3 regions of the Comamonas serinivorans genome follow, and region 3 is predicted to be linked to each of the others. Evidence: riboswitches for the same ligand, from Rfam matches in the RefSeq annotation. Region 3 holds a riboswitch; each other region holds the start of a gene.

Region 1 (9,548 bases), 1.1 Mb from region 3:
CGCGCCAGCAGCACGCGTTGCCGCTCGCCGCCCGACAGGCTGGCCAGCGTAGCGTTCGCCAGGTGGTTGGCGCTGACCTGCTGCAGGCAGTCGTGCACGATGGCCCGGTCGCGCGCGCTGTCGTGCGACCAGCGCGACTGGTGGGGGTAGCGGCCCATCATCACGGCGTCGTGCACGCGGCCCTCGAGCGCGGGCGGGCTTTGGCCCATGACGGCCACCTGGCGGGCAAACTGCCGCGCATCCAGGCGCCAGATGTCCTGCCCGTGGAGGTGGACCTGGCCTTGCGTGGGTGTCAGCACGCGGTAGAGCAGGCGCAGCAGCGTGGACTTGCCGCAGCCGTTGGGGCCGACGATGCCCAGGGTTTCGCCGCGCGCCACCTGCAGGCTCACTTGGTTGACGATGGGGCGGCCCACGATGGGGCGGCCCACGAACGGGCGGCCCACGAACGGGCGGCCCACGTACGGGCGGCTCCCGGCGGGACCCGCGCGCCAGACCAAGTCGGTGGCCGTCAGCATGCGGGGCCGCCTTTGTCGGCTCGGCGCGTTTGCCGGCCCTGGCGCACCAGCATCCCGATGAAGAAGGGGCCGCCGATCAACGAGGTGATGACGCCCACGGGCAGCTCCATGGGGGCAAACGCCGTGCGGGCCAGCAGGTCCACCGCGATCAGGAAGGCCGCGCCCATGAGGGCAGCCACGGGCAACACCCGCCGGTGGTCGTGGCCGATGAGCATGCGGGTGATGTGGGGGATGACCAGGCCGACGAAGCCGATGGCGCCACTGACCGCGACCAGGCTGCCCGTCATCAGCGACACGAGCACGAACATGCGGCGGCGAAAGCGCGCCACGTTCAGGCCCAGGCTGATCGCCGATTCGTCGCCCGAGCGCAGCACGTTCAGCTCACGCGCGCTGCCCCACAGCACGGCCAGGCCCAGCAGCAGGATGAGGGCCGGTGCCGGCAGGCTGATCCACTGGCTGCCCGAGAGGCTGCCCAGCGTCCAGGTCATCAGCGAGGCGGCCAGCTCGCGCTGCCCCGCCGTCAAGGTGATGAGGCTGGTCACGCCCATGCAGGTGTACGCCACGGCCACGCCGCTGAGGATGAGGCGCGTGGGCAGCACGCGCCCTTGCTGCAGCGCCAGCAGGTAGACCAGCGTGGTGGCCAGCAGCGCGCCCGCGAAGGCCCCCAGCGTGATCGCGAACAGGCCGGCGCTGGCCAGGGCGCCCCAGGCCAGCACGCTCACGGCACCCACCGAGGCACCGGACGACACGCCCAGCAGGTAGGGGTCGGCCAGGGGGTTGCGCACCAGGGCCTGCATGGCCACGCCGACCACGGCCAGGCCCGCGCCCACGACGGCCGCCAGCAGCACGCGGGGCATGCGGATCAACCAGACGACGCGCTGGTGCTGCGGCGAGGCCTCGCTGACCGCCGGCAGGCCCAGGGCGTGCAGTGCCTCGGTGCGCAGCACCTCCCACACCTGGCTGGCCGGCACGGCGCTGGACCCCCAGCACAATGCGGCGCCGGCCGCGAGCAGCAGCACGGCCAGGGCCAGCAGGAGCAATCTGCCGTCGCGAGGCCGGCGCTCGGCACATCCGCCTCGCTGCGCATCGCTTCGCAGGGGCACCGGGTCTGGACGCGCTGGCGTGTGGGGGCTGGATGGGCTCAGCCGTGCGCCGTCGCCGCCCGCGCCTGCCCCGGTTGGGCCTGGCAGGTCCTGCAGAAGGTCGGGCGCATGCGAACGCAAGGGCATCAGGTCGCGCACCCGTGCAGGCGCGGCCGCTGGCGGTGCGGCGCCACGGTGGGCGCCGGGGGGCGTGGCACCGCGGGGGCTGTTCATGGCGTGCCCAGTGCGGGTGGGTCGACGGTGATGCGCCGTTCGGGGTGCAGCGCGGCGGCCAGGCGCTGCGTGGTCGCCACGTTGCGCGGCCCGGGCGTGGCCTCGGCGTAGGTCATGACGAAAAAGCGCTGGTGGCGGATGGCGCTGACCCCCGCCAGCTCGGGCTTGCGCATCAGGAAGTGCCGCTTGCCCTCGGCGCTGGGGTGGCCGTAATCCACGATGACGATCCACTCGGGGTCGCGCGTCACCACGTCCTCCCAGTTGCCCTGGGGCCAGTTGCTGGCGATGTCGTCGAACAGGTTGTCGGCGCCGGCCTCGTGCAGCATGGCGCGGGGCATGCCGTAGCGGCCCGAGGTGGTGGGCAGCTTGTCGCCGCTGTCGTACACGAAGACGCGCGGCCGGTGCGTGACGCCGGCCATCTCGCGGCGCAGGGTCGCCAGGCCTTGTGCCAGCACGGCCACCTGCTGGTCGGCCTGTGCCGAGGAGCGGAAGATGGCGCCGATGTGGCGCATGTCGTCGAAGGCGTCTTCCAGCCGCACCTCGCTGCGTGCGGCCACGTGGATGCAGGACTCGGTCAGCACGTACGACGCGATGCCGTGGCGGGCCAGCAGCTCGGGCGTCACCCCACCTTGGCGAAAGCCGTAGCTCCAGCCGCCAAAGACGAAGTCGGTGCCGGCGTTCACCAGCGTTTCGAGGTTCATGCCCTGGGTGGACAGCTTGGGCAGGCGCGCCAGCGCCGGCGCGAACTCGGGCGCAATCTCCTTGCCATCGGGGATGCCGGCGTAGCCCACCAGCCGGTCGGCCAGCCCCAGGAACAGGAACATCTCGGTGATGCCCACGTCGTAGGTCACGGCACGCTTGGGCTCCTTGGGGTATGCGGTGGGTACGCCGCACACATTGACGGTGACGCCAGGTACTGCGTTTGGGTGAGCTGGCGCTGGCGCGCTGCGCGGGCCACACGCGCCGAGTGCCAGCGCCAGGAGGAGGGCAAGGGCGGTGACGCGCATGCCTCAGAAGCGCAGTTGCGCGTTGAGCTCGACTTGGCGGCCGCGGCCCAGCAGCCACTGGCTGCCGTACGACGACTGGGCGTACAGGCGATTCGCCAGGTTGCGCCCGACCAGGTTGAAGCTGACCTGGCGGTTCATGCGCCAGCTGACCACGGCATCGGCCACCACGTACGACGGCAGGTAGGTGGTGTTGGCGTTGCTGCTGTAGCGCTTGCCCACGTGGCGCAGGCCCAGCGAGGCGCGCCAGTCGCCCACGGTGTAGTGCGCCCACACGTTGGCGGTGACGCGCGGCACGTTGGCCGGGCGGTTGCCCGAGCGGTCGATGCCGGTGGCGCCTTCCCGCAGCTCGTCGAACTGGGCGTCGACCCAGCCCAGGTTGCCCTCGAAGCGCCAGGCCCGACTGGCCTGCAGCGCGCCCGACAGTTCGATGCCGCGCGAGGACTGGCTGCCGCCCTGGATGGACACCGTGGGTTGCAGCGGATCGCGCGTGATGATGTCGTCCTTGCGGATGTCGTACACGGCCAGCGCCCACTCACCACGCGGGTCGGGCAGCTGCTGCTTGATGCCCAGCTCGACCTGGCGGCCACGGCTCAGCGTGAAGCCGCTTTGCGACGCGGCCAGCGACAACAGGCTGGTCACGGGGTCGTGGCCGGTGCTGACCTGGGCGTACACGTTGGTGCGGTCGTTCAGCGTGTGCGTCAGGCCCAGGCGCCACGAGGTGCCGGCCAGCTTCTTGGCCAGCGTGGCCTGCGACACCACGTCGCGGCGGTCGAAGTCGTACCAGTCGCGGCGCAGGCCGGCCATGAGCAGCCACTGGTCGTGGAGCTGCCAGGCGTCTTCCAGGTAGAGGGCGTTCTGGCGGATGGCGTTGGAGAGCTTGAGCGCGTAGGGATCGGGGCTGTCCCACACGCCATGCTGCGGGTTCAGGGCATCGACCACCGATGAGCCCGTGTAGGGCGAGCTGTTCAAGGCCTTGAAACGCGAGCGCGACAGGTCCCAGCCCGCGGCGAGCTTGTGTTGGCCCGCTTCGGCCAACAAGGCCAGCCGGTTGCCGCTCTGCGTCAGGTCGTGGCCGATCTCCAGGTAGTCGGAGCGCGCCACCGTCTGCTGGGCCGGGTTGTAGCCGTAGGCCTCGATGTTTTTCCAGTGGCGGTCCGAGCTGAAGTGGTAGCTCTCGTTCCGGAGCGTGAGGCCGGGACGGACCTGCCACTCGCCCTTGAACTTGACGCGGCGGTCCAGGTAGCGGATGTCGCTGTCGCGCACGTTGTAGTTCTGGTGGCGCAGCGCGCGGGCCACGCGCCCATCCACGGTGGGCGTGCCGAAGTAGCGCTCGGGCTGGGTGTCGCTGAAGTCGGCCGTGAGGTCAAAGCGCAGCGTGTCGCTGGCCTGCCAGCGCAGGGCGTTCATGAGCTTGGCGTTGGTGCTGCGGCCCAGTGGGCGCTCGCCATCGGTGCGCTCGCCATAGGCGTCGATGCGGTAGCTCAGGCCAGGTGCCAGCGCACCGGTGGTGCCCAGGCCGGCGCGGGCGGTGCCATGCTGGCCGCCGCCCAGCAGCATCTCGGTCTGCCGGTCTGCGCTGGGGGTCTTGCGGATGGCGTTGACCGTGGCGCCCATCGTGCCGCTGCCAAACATCAGCGAGCCGGGGCCGCGCAAGACCTCGAAACGCTCGTAGCCCCAGGCGGCATTGGGGTAGGTGATGGTGCCGGCGGCCACGGGCAGGCTCAGCCCGTCCTCGGCCACGCCCACCGAGTTGACGCCGCTGAAGCCGCGGCTGGAAAACGCCATGCCGCCGTTGCCGGGCGAGGCGGTGCTGGTCAGGCCCACGGTGCGCGTGACGGCATCGGCCACGCCGAAGTCGGCGCGTTCTTCGGCCTGCCGGGCGGTGATGGCGCTGAGGCTGGCGGGCAGGTCTTGCGTTGTCACGGGCAAGTGGGTGCCCGAGGTGGCAGGCGTCTGCAGCGCCGAGGGCACGGCGTCGGCCGTCACCTGCACACTGGGCAGCGTGTCCTGCGCGGTGGCGAGCAGGGGGCAGCACAGCATCCAGGATGCGAGCAGAGGGCTTGGGCGCAGCGCATGGGCTGGGCGCAACACGGGACGAACGGCGCGAGCGGCCGGAGTGGCTTGGGTCATGTCAAAGGTCTCATTCCACCTGATGTGACACGGCAAGCCAGAGCGTGCGGCGCTGAGTGGCCACAGGCTCAGACGCCGTCCACACCCCGCAGACAGTCATGAGGTCATGCGCCCCCGAAGGAGCGCATGGCGAACCACGAACAGGCCGGTCTCCGGGCTCACAGCATCGACCCTGAGGTCGAGGTGCACACCCACCTTCCCAAGCGTCTGGGCCACGTGGAGACCGTGGCCAGACTGAACTCAGTGGTTGCGCTTCGCCAGAGGGCGAAGCGCGGGGCGTGCTGTCTGTCTACCGTTGCGGGGGCAGCCAAGGCTTGCGGGGTTGACCCGACCTTGTTCCCGTTTCACTCGCGAAGCGAGCACCTGTGCATGGGCTGAAATCAGCGCGGCGGAGTGTAGCCCACGCGGCGCGGGACGAGGCCGCGCACGCGACGCGAAAATGGCGTGCCCGGTGACAACCAGGATAGGTATGCACCCATGGCCTTTTGTTAAATATCGGTAGCAGGACTGTACTGCCTTCAAGTCGCCATGAAGACCATGAAGGATGCGTCGCCGTTCGCCGTTCGCCGTTCGCCGGCGTGCGGGCCGGCGCCCCGCCGCACCGGGCGTTCACGCGTGGCGCGCCGCCTCAGCGTGGCTCGCTGAGGGCGAGGGGGCCGGCGCCGACCCGGACACCGGCGCGGTAGCCGCAGAAGCCGCCTGCAGCCGCCACCAGCGCGGCAGCAGGGCTTGCACGTGGGGCCGGCCGTAGCGGTCGTCGATGAGGTGGATGGTGCCGCGGTCGTCCTCGCTGCGGATCACGCGGCCCGCCGCCTGCACCACCTTGCGCAGGCCGGGGTAGAGGTAGGTGTAGTCGTCGCCCTGGCGTGCGCCGAAGCGCTGGGCCAGCACGCGCCGCATCGCGTCGTTGACGGGCCCCAGCTGCGGCAAGCCCAGCGTGGCCACGAAGGCCCCGATGAGCCGGCGGCCGGGCAGGTCCACCCCTTCGGCAAACACGCCGCCCAGCACCACCAGGCCGACGACGCGGCTGGTCTCGGTGAAGCCGGCCAGGAAGGCCTCGCGGCCGGCTGCGTCCATGGCCGGGGTCTGCAGGCACAGCGGCAGCGCGGGGTGGCGCTCGCGCAGGCGTTCGGCCACGCGCTGCAGGTAGTCGAAGCTGCTGAAAAAGCACAGGTAGTTGCCCGGTGCACGGGCGTGCTGCTGCGCCACGAGGTCGGCGATGGGGGTGAGCGATTGCGCGCGATCGGCCCAGCGCGTCGAGACCTCGCGCACCACGTGCACCTGCAGCTGGTCGGCCGCGAAGGGCGTGTCGATGTCGACCTGCGCCGTGGTCGGCGGCAGGCCCAGCAGGTCGCGGTAGAAGGCCGGCGGGTTCAGCGTGCCCGAGAACAGCACCGTGGCTTGCGCGCTGGCGTGCCGGGGCGCCAGGTGCGGCGCGGGGATGACGTTGCGGATGCCGAGCACGGCGCTGGCGCGGGCGTGCGGCCGATCGGTAGCGCGCGCGGGCAGGCGGGCGATGTCGAACAGCGCGTGGGGGCCGAACTGCTCGGCAAGCTGCAGCAGCTGCAGGGCCTCGAAATGCAGGGCCAGCAGGTCCTCGCCCAGCGCCTGAAGGCCTGCATCCTGGGCCTGGCCAACGGCCTGGGTGACGCGCTGCAGCGCCGTCAGCAGCGTGGGCGGCACGGCGTCCAGCACGGCGTAGTCGGCGGTCTGCGTGCTGGCCAGGGCCGTGCAGCAGCGCCGCAGGCGGTCCAGCGCCGTCCGCACCGGGCCGGTGGCCTGCTGGCGGGCGGCGGCCAGCGTGAAGGGCGACAGCTCGGCGCTGTACATGCGGCGCGCGCGGTCGACCAGGTTGTGCGCCTCGTCCACCAGCACGCCGACCCGCCAGCCTTGCTCGCGCGTGAGCGCGTGCAGCAGGGCGCTGCTGTCGTAGTAGTGGTTGTAGTCGCCGACGACGACGTCGCTCCAGCGCACCAGCTCCTGGGCCAAGTAATAGGGGCAGATGCCGTGCGCCAGGGCCAGGGTGCGCACGCTGGCCGGGTGCCAGTCGGCCAGGGCCGGCGCGGCGGCGCGTGCGGCCGGCAGCCGGTCGAAAAAGCCCCGCGCCAGCGGGCACGACTCGCCATGGCAGGCCTTGTCGGGGTGCTCGCAGGCCTTGTCACGCGCCAGCAGGGCGAGCACGCGCAGGCGGGGCGCAGCGGGCGCGAGGGGTGGGTCGTCAGCGGGGCAGGCCGCTGCGTCCGGCGCGGCATCGGGCGCGGCATCGGATGGTGTGGCGGATGCCGCATCGGACGACACGGTGGCACAGGCGGGCGACGGCGCGGGCTCGTTCGTCCAGGGCGGTGGTTGCAGCTGGGCCAGCGCGCGCAGCGCCACGCCCTGGCCCGTGCCTTTGGCGGTCAGGAAGAACAGCTTGTCCAGCCCTTGATGCGCCATGGCCTTGAGCATGGGGAACACCGTGCCCAGCGTCTTGCCGATGCCGGTGGGCGCCTGGGCCATGAGGCATGCCCCGTTGCCCGTTTGTGCACCCTGGCGCGCAGCGCGATACACCGCCACGGACAGCTCGCGTTGCCCGCTGCGGAAGTCGCCGTGCGGAAAGGCCAGACCGGCCATGGCGGCGTCGCGGCCCAGCCGGTGCGCGGCCTCGGCGCGGGCCCAGCTCAGGTAGCGCTGGCACAGCTGGTCGAAGTGCGCCTGCAGCTCGGCGGCGGTGCAGTCTTCGGTGAGCACCGTTTTTGCATCGGTGTCGACGTTGACGTAGACCAGCGCCACACGCAGCCGCGTCAGCCCTCGCGCCTGGCAGAGCAGGTGGCCATAGGTGCGGGCCTGGGCCTGATGCAGGGCGCGGTGGTGGTCACGTACGCCGTCCAGCTGGCCGCGGTAGGTCTTGATCTCTTCCAGCTGCCCCGCCTCGGGGTCGAAGCCGTCGGCGCGGCCCCGCACCTGCAGCGCGTCCTGGTACAGACCGGACAGGGTGACCTCGGTTTCGTAGCCGGGCGCGCGGCGCGAGCGCACCCGCGCGTGGCCGGCCATGCCCTCCAGCGCCGAGGGCGCGGGCGTGAAGCGCAGGTCGAGGTCGCCCGATCGCGCGGCGAACTCGCACAGCGCGCGCACGGCCACGGTCGCCGGGTTCATGGCAGGGCCTCGCGCCGGGCTGCGGGTGTGGTGACGGCCGTGGCGATGCGGGCCCGGCGTGTTGCAGGGCTGGGGGGCGCCGAAGCCGCAACGCCTGGCGTGGGCGGCAGCGGCGATGGCGGCAGCGCTGGTGCCCTTGACGACAAGGGCCAGGGCGCGTCGGCCCAGGCGGCATTGAGGTGCTCGTTCCCGGCCTCATCCCGGCCGCGCGGCGCAGCCTGGGTCACCTGAGGGGCGGCTTCGGCGGGGTCGCGGTCGGCGTCGTCTTCCCAACACACGTGGCAGACCTGCACGGGCAGGCCATGGGCCTCGAAATGGCGCAGCCAGCGCAGTTGGTTGTCCTGCAGCTTGTCGCCCGGGCCCTTGACCTCGACCAGGGCGTAGCGGCGCTCGGCGGGCCAGAAGCGCACCAGGTCCGGAAAGCCGGAGCGGTTGACCGTGACGTCTTGCAGCAAGCGCGTGAACACCACCTTCAGGTGCGCCGCGGGGATGCAGTGCAGCGCCAGCGCCAGCAGGTCGTCGGTCACCGCGCCCCAGTGCACGAACGGCGACTGCAGGCCCTGCTTGGCGGCATGGCGTGCGCGGATCAGCGCGGCGTGTGAACCGTCGTCCAGGGCCGCCAGGCAGCGCGCGAATTCGGACGCGCGGCGGGTCGCGAAGTCGGCGGCGCTCAGGTCGGCCGGGCCGGCTTGGAACGGGTGGAAGAACGCACCCGGCACCGGCGCAAAAATCGCCGGCCAGCACAGCAGGCCAAACAGCGCATTGAACAGCGTGTTCTCGACGTAGTGCACCGGCGCCTCGTCGCGGTGCCAGTGCCGGCAGACCACCACCTCCACAGCCTGAGGCGTGGCCGGGCGGGGCAGGCACAGCGCGATGCGGGGCGGCAGGTCGGGCCCACCTGTGCACCCGTCGGCTGGCTGCTCGGGCGCCGCTGACGCGGGCGGTGGGCCGGACGTGGCGCTGCCGCGCTGACGCGTCGGCGCAGGCAAGCGGGCCCGGTCCGCCGCGCGGCTTACCGGCAGCCCCAGCTGGCGCTGCAGGCGCGGCAGCATGCGGGCCACGCGCTGGCGTTCGGCTTCGTCTTCGGGCGCGGCCTGCGCGGCCGAGGCCAGGGCCAGCGCCGCGTTGAACTCGCCCAGGCGTTCGTGCACGCGCATGCGGCGGTGGCGGGCGCCCGGGTGGCTGCTTTGCGCGTAGGCGCGGAGCGCGAGCGGCCAGTCCTGGCGCCGTTCGCAGGCCTGGCCGACTTGCCACAAGGCCTTGGCGCGCCGGCGTTCCAGCCACACGTTGTCGCTGCCACAGGTGGCCAGGCGCTGCAGCACGGCATCGGGGTCGGCGCCATCGGCCAGGTCTTGCCGACACGCGGCCATGGTCAGGTAGCGGTCCACGTCGGCGGGCGACTGGAAGGCGCGCGAGGCGGCGTCGAAGGCCACGGTTTCGTGGCG
Region 2 (9,548 bases), 1.8 Mb from region 3:
GCCGGTGATGGTGCGCGGACCGGGAATCAGGAACTCGGCGCGCGACACCGTGAGCGCCCGCTGCCGGCGCACGGCGCGCGCATCGCGCCAGCCCGGCAGGCGCAGCAGCTCGTCCAGCGCCGCCTGGGTGCCGGCGAACAGCAGCAGGTCGGGGTCGGCGGCCAGCGCGGCCTCGGGCGACACCTGGGCCAGCGTGCCCAGGCCGGGCAAGGCGTGCCGGGCGCCGGCGCGCACCACGGCTTCGCCGGTGTAGGTGTCGGGGCGAGCCACCAGCAGCATGCCGTTGCCCATGCGCCCGGTGATCAGCAGGGCACGCGGCCGCGGTGCGCCGGCGGTGGCGGCATCGACCCGCTGCAAACGCGCTTCGAGCGCGGCGGCCAGGGCCTGGCCGCGGTCCGGCACGCCGGTGGCCCGGGCCACCAGCCGCAGGTTGTCCACGACCTCGGCCAGGCTGCGGCTGAGCAACACCACGATGGGCACGCCGATGCGCTCCATGGGGGCGACCAGTTGATGCGCCGCCTGCCGGGCCGGTGTGACGATGACCAGGTCGGGCCGCTGCGCCACCACGGCATCGACCGAGAAGCCCAGCCGGCCGCCCACCTTGGGCAGGCCCAGCACCTCGGGCGGGTAGCGGGTGTAGTCCTCGACGCCGACGATGCGGCCGGCCAGCCCCAGCGCGCTGACCAGTTCGGTGTTCGACGAAAAGATGGTGACGATGCGTTGCGCCGGGGCGGGCAGGCGCACCTCGCGCCCCAGGGCATCGCGCAGCAGCAGGCCAGGCGCAGCAGGCGCGGCGGACACGGGCTGGAACGCGCGCGAAGGCGCGGCAGCCGCCTGCGTGCCCAGGCCCCACGCCGCCAGCGCCGACACCAGGGTGCGCCGGTGCACGGCCCCGGGTGGGTTGGCCTGCCTGCGGATCCGCGCGGCGCGGTCAGGCAAATGCACCATGAAAGGGGTATCGGGCTGTTGCCGTTTTATATGAAACGGCAGTGGCGTGATACTGCTTCTTGTTGTGCCGAGATTGGGCCGCCTGCCCCACGCGCTGGCCATCAGAACTCGGCCTGCAGGCCCACCTGCCATTCGCGGCCGGGCATGGAGGTGCCGCAGCCGCCGTTCTGGAACGCCGGGTTGGCGATGCAGGGCTGCACGTCGCGCGCGATGAAGATGGGGTGGCGGTTGAGGTTGAACAGGTTGTTCACCCCCGCGAACACCTTCACGCGCGGGCTCACGCGGTAGTCGCCGCGGAAGTTCCAGACCGTGAACGCGCCCTTGCGGTGGATCCAGGTGCTGCTGGGCTCGCCCTGGGGCACCAGCAAGTTTTCCTCGGTGTCGTACCACATCGGCCCGCGCAGCAAGGCCGTGAGCTGCATGCTCCAGTCGCCCGCGTGGCGGTCGGTGCCGTGGGCCAGGCGCAGGCCGGCCGCCGCTTCGTACTGGTGCATGCGCTGCACGCGGCGGGTGTTGGCCGTGGCCGCCGCGCCCTTGTCCTTCATGGTGAAGTGGTAGTAGCCATTGCCGAACACCGTCAGCGTGTGGCCGCCCAGGCGCGAGCCCAGCAACTGGCCCACGTCGGCGCTGACGCCCAGCTCCAGCCCGCGCGCGACGATGTCGGCGGCGTTGTTGGCGTAGTCCGAGGTGTTGGTGGCGGCGCCGCGCGAGACGGTGGTGATGCGGTTCGCGATCGTGTTCTGGAACAGCGCCGCATCGACCTTCCAGCCCGGCTGGCGGTAGCTGCCACCGACCTCGAACTGGCGGCTGGACTCGGGCTTGAGCTGGGGGTTGCCGAAAATGCGCCCGCCGCCCACGGCGGTGAAGTCGGCCGACAGCTCGCTGGCCGTGGGCGCCCGGAAGCCTGTGGCCGCGCCCACGCGCAGGTTGAGGGCGTCGTCCACCTTCCAGGTGGCGCCGGTGGACCAGGTGAGCTGGTCGTAGTCGCGCGTGGTGGTGACGGCCAGCGGCACGTTGGGGGTCTGGTCGAAGCGCGTCGCGCCCCAGGTCTTGCGCACGCCGGCGCGCACCGTGACGCGGTCGCTCCACAGCGTCTGCGCGTCTTCGAAGTAGAGCGCCTTGGTGTGTTCGGTCTGGTTGTTGTCGTAGGGCGCAACCTGGCCGGTGGGGCCACCGGGCATGGCCACGCGCACGCGGTCGGAGCGCAGGCGGTTTTTCTCGTAGTCGAACCCCACCAGCAGGTCGTTGCTGGCGCTCAGGCGAATCCGCGGCTGCAGGCGCAGGCCCGTGCCTTCGAGCACGCGGCGGTTGTCGTCGCTGGCCGTGCCGGGCACGGCGCTGGTGCCGGAGCGGATGACCGGCGAGGCCCAGTTGAACTCGTCGACATCGCGGAAGCTGTACAGGTGGGCCAGCCAGCTGACGCGCTCGCCGGGCAGGGCGCCGTGCCAGGTCAGGTCGGCCGACTGGTTGTCGCGGTTGTCGCGGCTGTAGGCGTTGGCGCCCGAGCCGCGGAAGCCGGCGTTGTAGATGCCGTCGGTGCGCAGCTGCAGTGCCAGCCGGTGCAGGTTGTTCAGCTGCCAGCCCAGGGCACCCGTGGCGCCGCGCCGTTTCCAGCTGGTGTTGGGCAGGCTGCCACCGCCGCTGCCCGACTGGTAGTCGCCGCGGCCGCCGGCGTTGGCGCCCAGGTACCAGTCCCAGCGGTCGGTGGCGCCGCTGAGCTGGGCTTCGGTGCGCCACAGCCCCCATCCGCCTCCCACGGCCTGTACGCGGTTGCGGCCGCCACTGGCGCCGTTGCGCAGGATGATGTTGATGACGCCGCCCATGTTCTGGCTGCCGTAGACCACCGACGCCGGCCCGCGCACGATCTCGATGCGCTCCACATCCGACAGGCTGAGCTTGGAGAGGTTGGCCGTGCCGGCGCGGCGGCCATTGAGCAGCACCAGCACCTGGCCGCGGTAGTCGCGCCCCTGGCCATCGGTGGTGGCGCCGCGCAGGTTCAGCGAGGTCTGCGCCGCCGTCCATTCGCTGAGGAAGCCCACCGCGTGCTCGGCCAGCAGGTCGGTGAGGGATTTGGCCGACGAGCGCTCGATGTCCTCGCGGGCGATGGTCTGGGTGGTGGCCGCGATGCGTGCCCGCTCCTCGGGCCGTGCCGTGGCCGTCACGAACATGGGCTCCAGCGCGTCGCTCGCGGGCGGGGTGGCGTCAGGGGCCTGGGCCCAGGCCGCAGAGGCCCAGGCGACACAGGCCAAGGCGCAGAGCCGGGTGGTCTGGCGCAGGGGCTGATGGGCACGGGGCAGCGGCTGGGCAGGCGCAAGGCGCGCGGGGTGGCTGGCCAGCCAGGGCAGGTCGAAGGGGAAGCAGGTCCGCATGGTCGTTCCAGAGGCGCTTCGCTCTCCCGCGAAGCGTTGGATCAGGGCACACGCCGCGGTCACGCGCGCCGTCTGGAGCAGGGCAAGACCCGGCCTGCCGCCTGCCCGGACATGCGCCTTCCCGCGGCATCCGAAGCGATGGGAGCAGGCCGGTATCCGGGCTTGCGACAGCTGGCATCGGCCAGGGGCCATGCGCAGCCAGGTCCCGCGCCTTCCCACGCCTCAGAGGGCGCAGTGACCATCGACTGGCGGAGCCAGCGATCTGCGGACCGGATGTGTCGCTTACCGTTGCGGGGGCAGCGCTGGCCTTGCGATAGGTGTTCCCGTCGCGCACCAGCTTCCCGTTTAACCTGCGGGGCGCGGCCGTGTGGCCAGCCCGTTCAGGCACCTTCTCATCGACGCGAACCGCGGGTCGCCTTGCAGCGGCCGCGTGTTCGCAGCGCGAGATTATGGGGGAAGCGCCGTGGCGCGAGCCACCACGGCGCGGCCTGCGGCCCTGTGCCGCGACTCGCCCTGGGCCTTGGGGGCCTGCGCTGGCGCAGGGCGGCAGGGCGTGGCCGCCACACCGCGACGGCCACATCGCGACCCCCGTGCGCTGGACACGGCCGGTGCGCACGTCCTGCCCGACGGTGGTTTGAATGCGAGTCGAACGATGTCGCTGGGCTCGCTGGCGGTGACGGGCAACCGCTTCAAGCGCGCGGGCGCTGCGTGCCGCTGAATCACGCGACCTTGATGCAGTATCCATCCATCGCCGTTTTCAGCAAAACGGCAATGCCTTCATACCCCATGGCATGCATCCGCGATGTCACGCTGCCGCAGGTGGCCGGCCACCAGATGCGCAGCGGAGGCCCGCATCACGCCTCGTCGTCGCGCCAGAGGCGATCGAGCAGCTGCGGGCTGAAGCCTCGGCTGACCATGAAGCGCATCTGCTTGGCGCGGGCCTGGGGCGAATCGGGCCGCTCGCCGAACTTGCGCTGCCAGACATCGCGCGCCCGCGCCAGCTCGCTGCCCTGCAGCTCGGCCATGCTGGCCGCGATCAGGTCGGCGGGCACGCCTTGCTGGCGCATGAGCTGCTGCACGCGCGCACTGCCGTAGCGCGGCGCCTTGCGGTGGACCAGTGCCTCGGCCGCCCGTTGGTCGCTCAGAAAATCCCGGGCCACCAGCCAGTCCAGCACGGCCTGCAGGTCGTCACCTTCTTGCACGTGGCGCGCCAGCTTCTGCGCCAGCTCAGCCCGTGAGTGCTCGCGCAGGCTGAGCAGGCGCAAGGCGCGGCCTTTGAGGCTGAGGGGCGTGGCGGCAGGGGACATCGGAGCGTGGAACGGAAGGCCTGGATCAGGGCATGGTGGGTCGGAGGGACCAACGGCACCAGCCGCTGTGGGGAGGGATCAGGTGGGTGACGGGCATCAGGCCTGAAGCCGTCGAGCGTTGGGCCATCAGCCTGGCCGCGCCGTCGTCGGATGGGCGGCCGGCCGGCCTCGCCAGGGCGTCGCCTGACACCGGCCCCAGGCGAGATGCGCCGCGCCATCGCCACCACGCAGCGCGCGCCGCCATGGGCGGCAGACGCAGCCCAGCCGTGGCCCGAGCAGCGCGCATCGCCAGCGGCCGCGGCCGCCCAAGGGTCACACCTCGTCGTCGCTGCTCACCGGGGCGGCCACGCCATCGGTGGGGAGCAGGGCGATGCCCAGGGACTCGCGCACCTTGTTCTCGATCTCGATGGCCAGGTCCGGGTTCTCGCGCAGGAATTCGCGCGCGTTGTCGCGGCCCTGGCCGATTTTTTCGCCGTTGTAGGCGTACCAGGCGCCAGATTTTTCGACGATGCGCGCGTTCACGCCCATGTCGATGATTTCGCCGTGGCGCGAGATGCCTTCGCCGAACAGGATGTCGAACTCGGCGGTCTTGAAGGGCGGCGAGACCTTGTTCTTGACCACCTTGACACGGGTTTCGTTGCCAATGGCGTTGTCGCCCTTCTTGATGGTGCCGGTGCGACGGATGTCCAGGCGCACCGAGGCGTAGAACTTCAACGCGTTGCCGCCCGTGGTGGTTTCGGGGCTGCCGAACATCACGCCGATCTTCATGCGGATCTGGTTGATGAAGATGACCATGCAGTTGGTCTTTTTGATCGTGGCCGTGAGCTTGCGCAGCGCCTGGCTCATCAGGCGGGCCTGCAGGCCCGGCAGCTGGTCGCCCATGTCGCCTTCGATTTCGGCTCGGGGGGTCAGGGCCGCGACCGAGTCGATCACCACCAGGTCGACGGCGCCTGAGCGCACCAGCGAATCGACGATTTCAAGGGCCTGCTCGCCAGTGTCGGGCTGGCTGATGAGGATGTCCTGCAGGTTGACGCCCAGCTTTTCCGCGTAGCTGGTGTCCAGCGCGTGCTCGGCGTCGATGAAGGCGCAGGTGCCACCCAGCTTCTGCATCTCGGCGATCGCCTGCAAGGTCAGCGTGGTTTTGCCCGACGACTCCGGGCCGTAGATTTCGATCACGCGGCCGCGGGGCAGGCCGCCCACGCCCAGCGCAATGTCCAGGCCCAGCGAGCCCGTGGACACGACCTGGATGTCGGCGATGGCCTCGCCCTCGCCGAGTTTCATGATCGAGCCCTTGCCGAACTGTTTTTCGATCTGGGCCAGGGCGGCTTGCAGGGCCTTGGCTTTGTCGGAATCGACGGGGGTGGTCTTGGCGTTCATGGTGGCGCTCCTGAAAAAGGTGGGCTGACGGGCCCGGCCAGGACAGGCTTGAAGGTCGTCGTCAACCCAATGACTGGATGAATGACCAGCACTGTATCCCAAGCCAGTAAATGCGGTAAAGTCAAAATATGGTCAGTTTTCCTGACTGATCAAAACCGCCCTGGCAGGACGCAAGCGCGCGAGCTCAGGCTTGACTGGCCTACATGGGGCCGCCACACGGGACAAGAACGCCATGACCCACACTTTGCCGGCGGGCGACGAACCCAGGGCGGACTTGCACGAGGCGGTGCTGCAGGACCGCTGGCGCGAAACCCACCTGGGCCGCCTGTTGGGCCACGCCGTGCGGCGCTTTGATGCGCGCGTGCTGGTGCTGATGGCCGCCAGTGCCGAGGCGCCGCTGGCCCTGTCCAACCTGGCACTGCGCGACAAGGTGGGGGCCGCGCACATCCACATCACGCGTCACCTGGCGTTGCAAGGCTCGCGCCTGACCGAGCTGGCGCAGGCCGCCGGCATGAGCAAACAGGCCATGGCCGACCTGGTGGATCAATGCGAGGCCTGGGGCTTGGTGGTGCGCGAGCCGGATCCACGCGATGCCCGCGCGCGGCTGATCCGCTTCACGCCGCTGGGCCTGGATTGGCTGCGGGCCTTTCGGCTGGCCGTGGCGCAGGCCGAGGCGGAATTCCGCGACGCCGTGGGTGACGAGGTGGCGACCGTGGTGGCCATCGGTCTCGAGGCCTATGCCGGCGATGCCGGCTGAGGCTACGCGGGGCAGCACACCGCAGTCTTCAGCAGGCTGGTGGATGCGTGGGCGGGAGTATGGATCTGTTGCCGTTCAATGGATAACGGCAATGAGGTGATACTCTGCTGTCTGAAATCAACCGCGTGCCGCTGCTTCGAGGGCGTCGATGAACAAGGCGGGCACGTCGCACCCGGTTTGGTCGTGGATTTCCTGGAAGCAGGTCGGGCTGGTGACGTTGATCTCGGTGATGCTGGTGCCGATGATGTCCAGGCCCACCAGCAGCAGGCCGCGTGCGGCCAGCAGCGGGCCGATGGCCTCGGCGGTGGCGCGGTCGGCGTCCGACAGGGGTTGGGCCACGCCCTTGCCCCCGGCTGCCAGGTTGCCGCGCACCTCATTGCCCTGGGGAATGCGCGCCAGGCAATGGGGCACGGGCTTGCCGGCGATGACGAGCACGCGTTTGTCGCCCTCGCTGATCTGCGGCAGGTAGCGCTGCACCATCACCGTGGTGGCGCCGTCCTGGTTCAGGGTTTCGATGATGGAACCCAGGTTCAGGCCGTCGGCCTTCACGCGGAAGATGCCCATGCCGCCCATGCCGTCCAGGGGCTTGAGGATGACGTCCTGGTGCTGAGCGTGGAAGTCGCGAATGGCCTGTGCGCTGCGCGTGACCAGGGTGGGGGTGATGAACTGGGGGAACTCGAGGATGGCCAGCTTCTCGGGGTGCTCGCGCAGCGCGCTGGGCTTGTTGAACACCTTGGCCCCCTCGCGCTCGGCTTGCGACAGCAGGTGCGTGGCGTAGATGAATTCCGCATCGAAGGGCGGGTCCTTGCGCATGACGATGGCGTCGAACTCGGTCAGGGCGCGCGTGGGGTGGCCGGTCTGCCGGAACCACTGCGCCGGGTCGCCCGTCAGCTCGATCTCGCGCACGGGGGCCACCACCGGGCTGCCGGTTTGCCAGCGCAGGTCGGGGGTGTCGCAGGCCGCGATGCGGTGGCCGCGCCGTTGGGCTTCGCGCATCATGGCGAAGGTGGAGTCCTTGTAGGTTTTGAAACCTTCCAGCGGGTCGGCGACAAACAGCAGGTTCATGGCGGTGGAGTCGATGGTGTAGGTGTGAAGCCGCATCCGCGGCACTGGCCGGCATTGTCGGCACAAACCGGGCCCGCGTCGTGCGCGGGGGCATGACGGGGGAGTGCACGCCGGCCGGCCCTGCGCCCTGGCCAAGGGGCCGGCACAATAGGCCTCTTTGCCAAGCTTGCGAGTTCGACGTGTCTGACATCCTGGAAAAAATCGTGGCCACCAAGCATGAAGAGGTGGCGGCCGCCCAGCACAAGGTGACGCTGGCCGACATCCGCGCTGACGCGGAAAGCCGTGTGATGACGCGCGACTTCGTGGGTGCCCTGCGGGCCAAGATCGCGCGGGGCCAGGCGGGCGTGATCGCCGAGATCAAGAAGGCCAGCCCCAGCAAGGGCGTGATCCGCCCCGATTTCATGCCGGCCGACATCGCGCAGAGCTATGCCATGGGGGACGGCAAGCTCAGCGCAGCCTGCCTGTCGGTGCTCACCGATCGGCAGTACTTCCAGGGCAGCTCGGACTACCTGAAGCAGGCCCGCGCCAGCTGCGACTTGCCGGTGCTGCGCAAGGACTTCATGGTCGATCCCTACCAGATCTATGAGTCGCGGGCGATGGGGGCCGATTGCATCCTGCTCATCGTGGCCTGTCTGGAAGACGGCCAGATGGCCGAGCTGGAGGCCATTGCGCACAGCCTGGGCATGGCCGTGCTCGTGGAGGTGCACGACGAGCGCGAACTGGCGCGGGCCCTGCGGTTGCAGACCCCATTGGTGGGCATCAACAACCGCAACCTGCGCACCTTCGAGGTGTCGCTGGACGCCAGCCTGCGCATGTTGGGCGAGGTGCCCGCCGATCGCCTGTTGGTGACCGAGAGCGGCATCGCCACCCGCGACGACGTGAAGAAGATGCGCGATCACGGCGTGCACGCCTTCCTGGTGGGCGAGGCCTTCATGCGCGCCCCGGAGCCGGGCGAAGCGCTGGCGACCCTGTTTGCCTGACATGGCTGCATCCTCCCCATCGGCCCTGGCGTGGCTGTCCACGTGCGCCAACGACCTGGCCGGCACCGGCTGGCAAGAGGATGTGACCGACTTTCTGGCGGGCGAGACGGGGCAGGCCCTGTGTGCCCGCCTGGATGAGCGCCTGCGCGCGGGCGTGACGGTGTTGCCGCCCGATCCCTTCCGGGCCCTGCGGCTGACGCCGCGGCACGCGGTGCGGGTGGTGATCCTGGGGCAGGATCCGTATCACGGAGACGGGCAGGCCAACGGCCTGGCGTTTTCGGTGCAGTCTGGGGTGACGCCGCCGCCCAGCCTGCGCAACATCTTCAAGGAAGTGGGCGTCTGGCGCACCGACCGCAAGCCCGTGGGCGAACTGGAAGGCTGGGCGGCGCAGGGGGTCCTGCTGCTCAACACCGTGTTGACCGTGGAACTGGGCCAGCCGGCTGCCCACGCCGGCTGGGGCTGGGAGGTACTGACCGACCGGCTCATCGACCGGCTGGCTGCCTTGGATGTGGTGTTCCTGCTCTGGGGAAGCCATGCGCAGGCCAAGCGCGGACGGATCGAGGGCGACGCCGAGCGCGTCCTGTGTTGCAACCACCCATCGCCGTTGTCGGCGACGCGAGGGGCGACTCCGTTCCTGGGCAGCCGGGTGTTCGAGCAGGCCAATGCGTGGTTGAGTGCGCATGGCCAGACCCCTGTGAACTGGGCGATGCATGAAAAAAGTTAAAAAAATGCGCGGGAGCTGACA
Region 3 (9,548 bases):
TGGCGCAGCTTGCGCTTGCTGGTGAGGATGTGGGTCACGTTCAGGCGGGCGAACTCGTACTGGTGCGGCGAGGGCGCATCCAGCAGGCCGCCTTCACACAGCCGCGCCAGCAGCCAGTCGTAGAACGGGCGCTGGTCTTCGAACTCGAGCGTGCAGATCGAGTGGGTGATCTGCTCCAGCGCATCCTCGATGGGGTGCGCATAGGTGTACATGGGGTAGATGCACCAGCGGTCGCCCGTGTTGTGGTGCGTGGCATGGCGGATGCGGTAGAGCGCCGGGTCACGCAGGTTGATGTTGGGGCTGGCCATGTCGATCTTGGCGCGCAACACGGCAGCGCCATCGGGCAGTTGGCCATCGCGCATCTCGCGAAAGCGCGCCAGGTTTTCGGCCGGCGTGCGGCTGCGGAAAGGGCTGTTTTTGCCCGGTGTGCCGAAGTCGCCGCGGTTGGCGCTCATCTGCTCGGGTGTCTGCTCGTCCACATAGGCCAGGCCGGCCTCGATCAGGTACTCGGCCGCGCGGTACATGAAGTCGAAATAGTTGCTGGCGAAGTACTCGTGGGCCTGCTCACGCGGGGCCATGCAGGCAGCGCTCTCGGGCGCCAGGCCGTCGGCGAATTCGGTGTCGTAGCGCAGCCAGCGCAGGGCTTCGCGGATGGCGTCCACGTACTCCTGCTCTTCCTTCTCGGGGTTGGTGTCGTCAAACCGCAGGTGGCAGACGCCGCCGTGGTCGTGCGCGAGCGAGAAGTTCAGCCAGATGCTCTTGGCATGGCCCAGGTGCAGGTAGCCATTGGGCTCGGGTGGAAAGCGCATGCGCACCTTGGCCGGGTCGACGATGCCGGCCCGGTGGTGGGCCGCATCGCCCGGGCTGCCGCCCCAGCTGCGCTGGCCGTAGGTGTTGGCGGCCTCGTCGGCCTCGATGACCTGGCGCAGGAAATGGCTGGGCTTGGCGGGGGTATCGGCCTCAGGGGAGGCAGGGGCACTCGGATGCGGCGTGTTCATGTCGCAAATTGTAGTTGGCTCGGGTTTTCACCCAGGCCTTCATGGCCCGGGTGAATCCCGATGGCTTACATCTGGCAACGCCGGAAACGCTTATGGTGACAACGCCCGAGCCCGCGTCCGCGTTAGGGTCTCAGGCGGGTGCCGCGCCACAGGCGGGCCACCGCGCCATTCATTTTTTTGGAGCGTGCCGTGCACGCTCGGCAGGACAAGGAGCCAAGTGATGAATGACTTGACGCAATCGATCCCCCGATCCAGCCGCGTGAAGCGCTGGGCGGTCATGGCCGGTGTGGCCGTGGCTGCCGCCCTGGGCGTGGCCGGCCAGGCGCAGGCGCGCGACGTGTACTGGAACGTGGGCGTGGGCGCACCCGGCGTCAGCGTGGGGTTTGGCAACGCGCCGGTGTACGTGGCGCCGGCTCCGGTGTACGTGGCCCCGCCGCCGCCCGTGTACTACGCGCCGCCGCGCCCCGTCTATTACGCACCGCCGCCCCCGCGCTACTACTACGGCGGTCGGTATTACCGCGATGACCGCCACTGGCGCGGCCATGGCCACGGTCATGGCCACCACCGGGGCCGGGGTCACGGCCACCGCTGACACGAGGCCTGCGCGGGTCTGTCTCTGAAGCCGCCCTTGGGGCGGCTTTTTGTTGCCCGCCAAGGTGAGGCAACCGCGCGGAAAGGAACGACTCCGTGCCATTCGGGTCGCGGCTTACCTCGCAGGCACGGACGCAACGGGCGACGCAGGTGGACCGGCGCGGACACCTCGTCCGTATGCACAGGCCGGCGCGAAACGCCGCCATCGTGATGCAGTGGCCGCCGTTCAACATTCGCTCGAAAGCCGGCTGGGCAGAGCACAAGGGTGGTGCCTCGGGGGGCGCCCGGGCTTGCTGTGCCCAAACCGCGCGCACCATGCGCGGTGGTCCGCCCGCACGCCGGGCGTGCGCCACGAGTGCGGCCGCGGCCATGCCCAACCGGACGCCAAAGCCAGGCGGACGTGGCCGGGGGCTTTCGCCTTCTGGCTAAGATTTGCGCCTTTTGCTGCTGGCACTGACCAGGAAGGACGACGTGGACGTTTTGTTGTTGATCAAGGCCGCGATCATGGGGATCGTGGAGGGCCTGACCGAGTTTCTGCCCATTTCCTCCACCGGCCACCTGATCCTGGCCGGGGCCTTGCTGGATTTCCATGGCGAGCGCGAGAAGGTGTTCGAGATCGCGATCCAGACCGGCGCCATCCTGGCCGTCATCCTCGTCTACTGGCAGCGCATCCGCCACACCGTGGTGACCTTGCCCCGCAGCCGTGACTCGCAGCGTTTCGCGGTCAACGTGCTGCTGGCCTTCCTGCCCGCCGTGGTGCTGGGCCTGCTGTTCGGCAAGGCCATCAAGGAGAACCTGTTCACGCCGCTGGTGGTGGCCACGACCTTCATCATCGGCGGCTTTGTCATCCTGTGGGCCGAGCGTCGGCCCCAGTCGCAGACCCGGGTCGCCAGCGTGGACGACATGCGCTGGCTGGACGCGGTGAAGGTCGGCCTGGTGCAGTGCATGGCCATGGTGCCCGGCACCAGCCGCTCGGGCGCCACCATCATCGGCGGCATGCTGCTGGGGCTGTCGCGCAAGGCGGCCACGGATTTCTCGTTCTTCCTCGCGATTCCCACCCTGATCGGCGCCGGCGTCTACAGCCTCTACAAGGCGCGCGACGTGCTGTCCTGGGCAGACCTGCCCATGTTTCTGGTGGGCCTGGTGTTCGCGTTCTTGAGCGCCTGGCTGTGCGTGCGCTGGCTGCTGCGCTTCATCTCCAGCAACTCCTTCGTGCCGTTTGCCTGGTACCGCATCGGCTTTGGCCTGCTCATCCTGTTGACCCATTACATGGGTTGGATCGTCTGGAGTGAGTGAGTAGTATGGGGCAATTTCCGTTCTTTGAACAACGGAAAGTGCAGCATACTGCCATGTAATGTTCTCCATGATGGCAGCAGGCTTTGTCGCCCAGATCACACAGTCCGGGTCGGTTTGGGGTCACATTGCCGGCTTTGACCCAAGGAAACGAACCGACCATGTCCACTGTGCAAGCGTCCCCCTCCGCTTTGCCTTTCGCAGGCCTTCGCGTGCTCGATTGCGCCAGTTTCATCGCGGCGCCCGTGGCCACCACCGTGCTGGGCGATTTCGGTGCCGATGTCATCAAGATCGAGCCGCACACGGGTGATTCGTTCCGTGAGCTGTACCGCGCGCCGGGCATGCCCGAGTCCGACCGCAACTACCCCTGGGAGCTGATGTCGCGCAACAAGCGCAGCCTCGCCCTCAACCTCAAGACGCCCGAGGCGCTGGCCGCCTTGCACCGCCTGGTCGAGCAGGCCGATGTCTTCGTCACCAACCAGCCATTGCCGGTGCGCCGCAAGCTCGGCATCACCTACGAAGACCTCAAGCACCTCAACCCCAAGCTCATCTACGCCTCGTTCACCGCCTACGGCGAGACCGGCCCCGAGGCCGACAAGACCGGCTTCGACTCCACCGTCTACTGGGCCCGCACCGGCCTGATGGACCTGATGCGCGCCAGCGAGGAAAGCCAGCCCATCCGGTCGCTGCCCGGCATGGGCGACATGCCCAGCGGCATGACGCTGTATGCGGCCATCGTCACGGCCCTGTACCGCCGCGCGATGACGGGCGAGGGCAGCCACGTCGACACCTCGCTGCTGGCCTGCGGCGTGTGGTCCAACGCCTGGATGGCGCAGGCTGCGTTGTTCCAGGTGCCGGTCGAGTACCGCCCGCCGCGCACGCACACCGTGAATGCTTTTGGCAACAGCTACCGCACCAAGGACGGCCGCTGGATCAACCTGGCCGTGCTCAACGAGGCCCAGTCCGCCCCGCTGCTCAAGGCCATGGAGCGCACCGACCTGGCCCAGGACCCGCGCTTTGCGACGCCGGAGCTGCGCCGCCAGAATCACCTGGCGCTGATCCCCATCCTGGACGAGGTGTTCATCCAGCACGACCTGAAGGAATGGCGCCGGCGCCTCGATGCCGCAGGCATCACCTATGGCGTGATCGGCGTGGTCGAGGACATGCACGACGACGAGCAGATGCGCATCGCCGGGGCCATCGTCCCGCTGGGTGACGAGGAAACCATCGGCTCGCCGTTCCACCTGGAAGGCGTGGCCAAACGGCCTGCCGGGCCCGCGCCCACGCTGGGGCAGCACACCGACGACGTGCTGGCCGACTACGGCTTCAACGCCGACGAAATCGCCAAGCTGCGCGCCGCCGGCGCCCTGGGCTGACGGCAACCGGCCTGACGGGCCCGTCCACCACGGTCGCCGCGCAGGCGGATGGCCGGCGCAAGCCCGCAAGGCCAGGGCTTCCCGGCGGACCCATGCGCCGCGCCACGCGTACCTCGACATGGTCCAGCCTGGCGTGATGGGCGATGGCTCAGTCCCCTGACGCCTGTGCTGCAGGGCGCGACCAGGGGCGCCCGTACAATCGCGCCCACGTTGGTGCTCGCAGGCGTGGTTCACACGCCGCAGTTCAATGGGAAGCAGGAGGGACCCCCCACCCGGGCACGGTTGCCGAACCTGCGCTGCCCCCGCAACGGTAAGACGCGCTGTGGATCGGCTGAATGCGGATCACGGCCCGCACCTCATGACGACGGTTTCAGCCACTGGGATGCCTTGAACAAGCACCTGGGAAGGCGACGTGCGGGCATGAACGCGTCAGCCCGGATATCAGCCAACGCGGTCGAGGTGCGTTCTGCCAGACAGGGCAGGCGTGCGTCGTGTTGCGGTGCGCGCTGGCGGGGATGCTGGCGCCTTGCAGGCTGTTTCCCCATGATGTCCCATTCTCCCTTCTCGTCGCAGGCTTGCCTGCCCCTGGCCGTTGCGGCCCTGTGTGCGTCGTTCGCGCCTGGCGCTCAGGCCCAGTCTCAGGCCCAGGCGGCCGATGTGTCCAATCCCGGCACCGTGTCCGCGCAGCGGTCGGACGCCGGCACGCTGGCGGCCGCTGCCGCCAGCCTGCCCGATGTGGTCATCTCGGCCACGCGCACGCCGCAGCCGGCCGCGCAGGTGCTGGCCGATGTCACCGTGCTCGACGACCAGGCCGTGCAGCGCAGCGGCGCGGTCAACATCGCCGATTTGCTGGCGCGCCAACCCGGCATGGAGCTGGTGCGCAACGGCGGCCCCGGCACCACCAGCAGCATCTACATCCGCGGTGCCGAAACGCGCTTCACCGCCGTCTACGTCAACGGCGTGCGCGTGGATTCGCAATCGACCGGTGGCGCGCCCTGGGAGGCGATTTCGCTGGCCCAGATCGAGCGCATCGAAATCCTGCGCGGGCCCGCGGCGGCCGTGTACGGTTCGGACGCCGTGGCCGGCGTCATCCTCATCTACACCCGCCAGGGTGACGGCGCGCCCAAGGCCAACGTGGCCGTGGGCCTGGGCAGCCAGGGCACGCGCCGGGCCGAGGCCGGCATCAGCGGCCAGGCCGGGGCGGTGGACTACGCGCTGGGCGCGTCGCGCGCCACCAGCTCGGGCTTCAATGCCCGGCCCGACGCCGCCTACAACCCCGACAAGGACGGCTACCGCAACACCGCGGCCAACGCCCGCCTGGGCTGGCAGGTCAATGGTGCGCACCGGCTCGAAGCCGCCTTCAGCCACAGCAAGATGGACGCCCAGTACGACGGCTTTGGCACCCAGGGCATCGACGAGCACGGCGTCAACCAGCTGACCACGGCCAGCCTGGCCTGGGCGGCGCGGTGGAGCGAGGTCTACGACTCGCGCCTGTCGGTCAGCCAGTCGACCACGCGCTACCGCACGTCGCCCGACCCCTACGCCACCAAGACCACGCTGCGCGACGCGCTGTTTCAGAACACGCTGCGCCTGGGCGCGCACCGGCTGAGCCTGACGCTGGAACACCGCGGCGATGCGCTGGTCAACGACCCCATCGACACCAGCCGGCACCAGAACGCGCTGGCCCTGGGCTGGGGCTGGCAGGGCGGCGCCCACACGCTGCAGCTGAACCTGCGCCACGACCGCGACAGCGAATTCGGGGGCGCCACCACGGGTCAATTTGCATGGGGGTATCAGTTTGCACCGAATTGGCGTGTGACGGCAGCGGCTGGTACTGCTTTCAGGGTGCCGACGCTGTACCACCGCTTCAGCCAGTATGGCGCGCCTGACCTGCAACCCGAAAAGAGCCGCAACGTCGAGCTGGGCCTGCGCTGGGCCGATGGCGGCAGCAGCGTCGAAGCCACCCTGTACCAGAACCGCGTGCGCAACCTGATCGCGTTCGGCGCGGCCGGACCCTGCGCCGATGCCTTCGGTTGCTACGAAAACGGCGGCCGCGCGGTCTACGAGGGCCTGACGCTGGCGGCCCGCCACCGGCTGGGCAGCGTCAACCTGAGCGGCTCCATCGACCTGCAGGACCCGCACAGCCGCGACACCGGCAAGCTGCTGGCACGCCGCGCCAAGCAGTTGCTCAAGCTGGGGGCCGACACGCAGCTGGGCGGCTGGACGCTGGGGGGCGAGTTCCAGGCCACCTCGCACCGCTACGACAACGCCGCCAACACCAGCCGGCTGGGCGGCTTCGGGGTGCTGAACCTGTACGCCAGCACCAGGTTGGCCCCCGACTGGCAGTTGCTGCTGCGGGTGGACAACCTGGCCGACCGCCAGTACCAGCTGGCCCGCGGCTATGCCCAGGCCGGGCGCACCGCCTACGCCGAGCTGCGCTGGACGCCGGGCTTCTGAGCCATGGGGGCCGCAGACCCGAACCCCCAGGCCTTGCGCGTGGTGGCGCGCGAGCTGGTGCTGGGCGGCCAGCGCAGCGGCAAGTCGCGCCGGGCCGAGCACTTGGCCGCGCGCTGGCTGCAGGACGCAGCGCATGGCGCCAGCTTCATCGCCACCGCCCAGGCGCACGACGCCGAGATGCACGACCGCATTGCGCGGCACCGCGCCGACCGCGCGCAGGCGCTGCCGCGCATGGCCTGCATCGAGGCGCCGCTCGACCTGGCCGGCGCCATCCGCCGCAGCCCGGCCTGGCATGACCCGCAGCACCTGCTCGTGGTCGACTGCCTGACGCTGTGGCTGAGCAATGTCCTGTTCGCCCCGCCCGGTGGGCCAGGTGGTGAAGCCAGCGCCCAGGCTGCCGATGCCGCTGCCGGGGGAGAAGCCGTGGCCGCATCGGTGCAGGATCAGGCGACGGGCTTGCAGGTGCAGGCCCTGGTTGACCGCAGTGCCGAGCTGCTGCAGGCCCTGGCCGCTTGCGCCGGCCCGGTCGTGCTGGTCAGCAACGAAATCGGCCTGGGCGTGGTGCCCATGGGTGCCGAGGTGCGCGCCTACGTGGATGCGCTGGGGCGCCTGAACCAGCAGGTGGCGGCCCGGTGCGAGCGCGTGTGCCTGATGGTGGCGGGCCTGCCGCTGATGGCCAAGGGCGAGGCTTGAGGCTGTTGTGGCGGCTTCGGTGCAAAGAGGTGAAGGCAGTATGGTGAACTCGGCGATGACAAACAAACGGCAAGGGCGCGATACTCCGCATGCCATCGACCCGGGTTGCGCATGGGCCGCGCGTCCCCGTCGGTCGTTCGCGACGCTTGCACGCGTGGCGCTTGGCGCTGCCGGGTGCGCCGGGCTGCTGGTGGCCCTCTTGACGGCGTCGATGCCGGCCGCGGCGGCGCCCGCCGGGCCGCAGGCCACGTTGACCACACCGCGCGCGATTCAGATCCGCGATGACCACGGCCGCCTGGTGCAGCTCAAGCGGCCGCCGCAGCGCATCGTGAGCCTGTTGCCGTCGTTGACCGAGTCGGTCTGCGCGCTCGGGGCCTGCGACCGGCTGGTGGGCGTGGACCGCTATTCCAACTGGCCCGCGGGCGTGACGCGGCTGCCGCAGGTGGGTGGCGGGGTCGATCCCAATGTGGAGTCCATCGTGGCGCAGCGGCCCGACATCGTGCTGGCCAGCGCCGCCTCGCGCGGGGTCGAGCGCCTGCAGGCGCTGGGCATTCCGGTGCTGACCATCGAACCCAAGGGGGGCATGGCCGATGCGCGGCGCGTGCTGGGCACGCTGGCGCAGCTGCTGGGCCTGCCAGCGGCGCGCGCCGATGCGGTGTGGGCTCAGGCCGAGCGCCAGCTGCGCGAGGCCGTTGCGCGCATGCCGGCGGCTTCCAAAGGCATGACGGTGTTCTTCGAAGCCAGTGCGGGCCCGTACGGCGCGGGGCCGCAGTCGTTCATCGGCGAGGTGCTGTCGGCGCTGGGCCTGGTGAACGCGCTGCCGGCCGAGCTCGGGCCGTTCCCGCGCCTGAACCCCGAGTACGTGGTGCGCGCCAGGCCGCAGTTCATCATGAGCAGCGAGCGGGCCGACCTGCCCGACGCCGCCGTGCCCGAACGCGTGAGCTTTCGCTACCCGGGCTGGAACGAGATGCCGGCCGTGCGCGAGGGGCGGGTGTGCCTGTTCACGCGGGCCCAGGCCGATGTGCTGGTGCGGCCGGGGCCGCGCCTGGGCGAGGCGGCCGCCATCGTGGCCGATTGCGTGAACCGCCGCGTGGCGCGCACGACGGGACATGCGCCATGAGGGATCATGGAGTATGCATACATTGCCGTTTGGAAAGAAACGGCGATGGGCTGATACTGCCTGGGGTCATGGCATGAATCAGCGACGCGCGGCCTGGGTCGGCCTGCTGGCCGTGGTGCTGAGCCTGATCGTGCTGGCCGGCGGCCTGGCCGTGGGCAGCACGGGCTGGCAAGGCCCGGCCGCGCTGTGGCGCGACCCGGTCGCGGCCCAGATCGTGTGGGACATCCGCCTGCCGCGCACCCTGGGGGCGTGGCTGGCCGGCGCCTTGCTGGGCCTGGCGGGCGCGGTGGCGCAAGGCCTGTTCCGCAACCCCCTGGCCGACCCCTACCTGCTGGGCAGCGCGGCGGGCGCCAACCTGGGGGTGGCCGTGGCCATGGCCGCCTTCGGCGGCACGCCGTACGCCACGGCCCTCATCGTGCGCTGGGGCTCACGGGCGCGGCCTTTGTGGGCGCGACCCTGGCCGTGCTCATCACGCTGACCCTGGCCAAAGGGGTGCAGCAAGGCCTGCGGCTGCTGCTGGCCGGGGTCATCGTGGGCGTGGTGTTGACGGCGCTGGCCTCGCTGGTGCTCATCGCGCGGCCGGACATCCTGCCGGCCATGCAGTCGTTCCTGCTGGGCAGCACGGCGTTCGTGGGCTGGAGCGCCTGCGGGGTGCTGCTGGGTGCCCTGGTGCCGTGCGCGGTGTGCGGCTGGGGGCTGTCACGCGCCCTGGATGCCTTGGCGCTGGGCGAGGACACGGCCCGCACGCTGGGCCTGCGCCTGGCCTGGATGCGCATGGGGCTGGTGGCCGTGCTGGCCCTGGCCACCGGGGCGGCCGTGGCGCAATCGGGCTTGATCAGCTTCGTGGGCCTGGCGGCGCCGCACCTGGTGCGCAGCCTGGTGCGGGTGCGGCACGCCGGCTTGCTGTGGCTGTCGGCCTTGCTGGGCGGACTGCTGCTCGCCGGGGCCGACCTGCTGGCGCGTGGCCTGGTCGCGCCGCAGGAATTGCCCGTCGGGGTGTTGACCGCCATGCTGGGCGGC

The links. A riboswitch is a leader RNA that binds a small molecule or an ion and turns the genes downstream of it on or off. The one in region 3 is predicted to bind cobalamin.
Region 1: linked by a shared signal. The riboswitch ahead of CCO03_RS16045 (TonB-dependent receptor) and the one ahead of CCO03_RS11300 (TonB-dependent receptor domain-containing protein) in region 3 are both predicted to bind cobalamin.
Region 2: linked by a shared signal. The riboswitch ahead of CCO03_RS19270 (TonB-dependent receptor) and the one ahead of CCO03_RS11300 (TonB-dependent receptor domain-containing protein) in region 3 are both predicted to bind cobalamin.

What each region holds. Positions count from the first base shown of each region.
Region 1 is NZ_CP021455.1:3,760,331-3,769,878, reverse strand. Features, by position in the region: gene CCO03_RS16060 (ABC transporter ATP-binding protein) at 1-515, opposite strand, end outside; gene CCO03_RS16055 (FecCD family ABC transporter permease) at 509-1,555, opposite strand; gene CCO03_RS16050 (ABC transporter substrate-binding protein) at 1,828-2,682, opposite strand; gene CCO03_RS16045 (TonB-dependent receptor) at 2,842-4,968, opposite strand; cobalamin riboswitch at 5,095-5,350, opposite strand; gene CCO03_RS16040 (ATP-dependent DNA helicase) at 5,578-8,103, opposite strand; gene CCO03_RS16035 (VRR-NUC domain-containing protein) at 8,100-9,548, opposite strand, start outside.
Region 2 is NZ_CP021455.1:4,494,330-4,503,877, reverse strand. Features, by position in the region: gene CCO03_RS19275 (ABC transporter substrate-binding protein) at 1-948, opposite strand, end outside; gene CCO03_RS19270 (TonB-dependent receptor) at 1,050-3,317, opposite strand; cobalamin riboswitch at 3,448-3,724, opposite strand; gene recX (recombination regulator RecX) at 4,172-4,624, opposite strand; gene recA (recombinase RecA) at 4,937-6,001, opposite strand; gene CCO03_RS19255 (MarR family winged helix-turn-helix transcriptional regulator) at 6,234-6,758, shown strand; gene gshB (glutathione synthase) at 6,876-7,823, opposite strand; gene trpC (indole-3-glycerol phosphate synthase TrpC) at 8,003-8,803, shown strand; gene CCO03_RS19240 (uracil-DNA glycosylase) at 8,886-9,527, shown strand.
Region 3 is NZ_CP021455.1:2,658,440-2,667,987, reverse strand. Features, by position in the region: gene glnS (glutamine--tRNA ligase) at 1-998, opposite strand, end outside; gene CCO03_RS11315 (hypothetical protein) at 1,219-1,590, shown strand; gene CCO03_RS11310 (undecaprenyl-diphosphate phosphatase) at 2,061-2,885, shown strand; gene CCO03_RS11305 (CaiB/BaiF CoA transferase family protein) at 3,044-4,258, shown strand; cobalamin riboswitch at 4,453-4,722, shown strand; gene CCO03_RS11300 (TonB-dependent receptor domain-containing protein) at 4,802-6,715, shown strand; gene CCO03_RS11295 (bifunctional adenosylcobinamide kinase/adenosylcobinamide-phosphate guanylyltransferase) at 6,719-7,408, shown strand; gene CCO03_RS11290 (ABC transporter substrate-binding protein) at 7,599-8,528, shown strand; partial or broken gene CCO03_RS11285 (FecCD family ABC transporter permease) at 8,602-9,548, shown strand, end outside.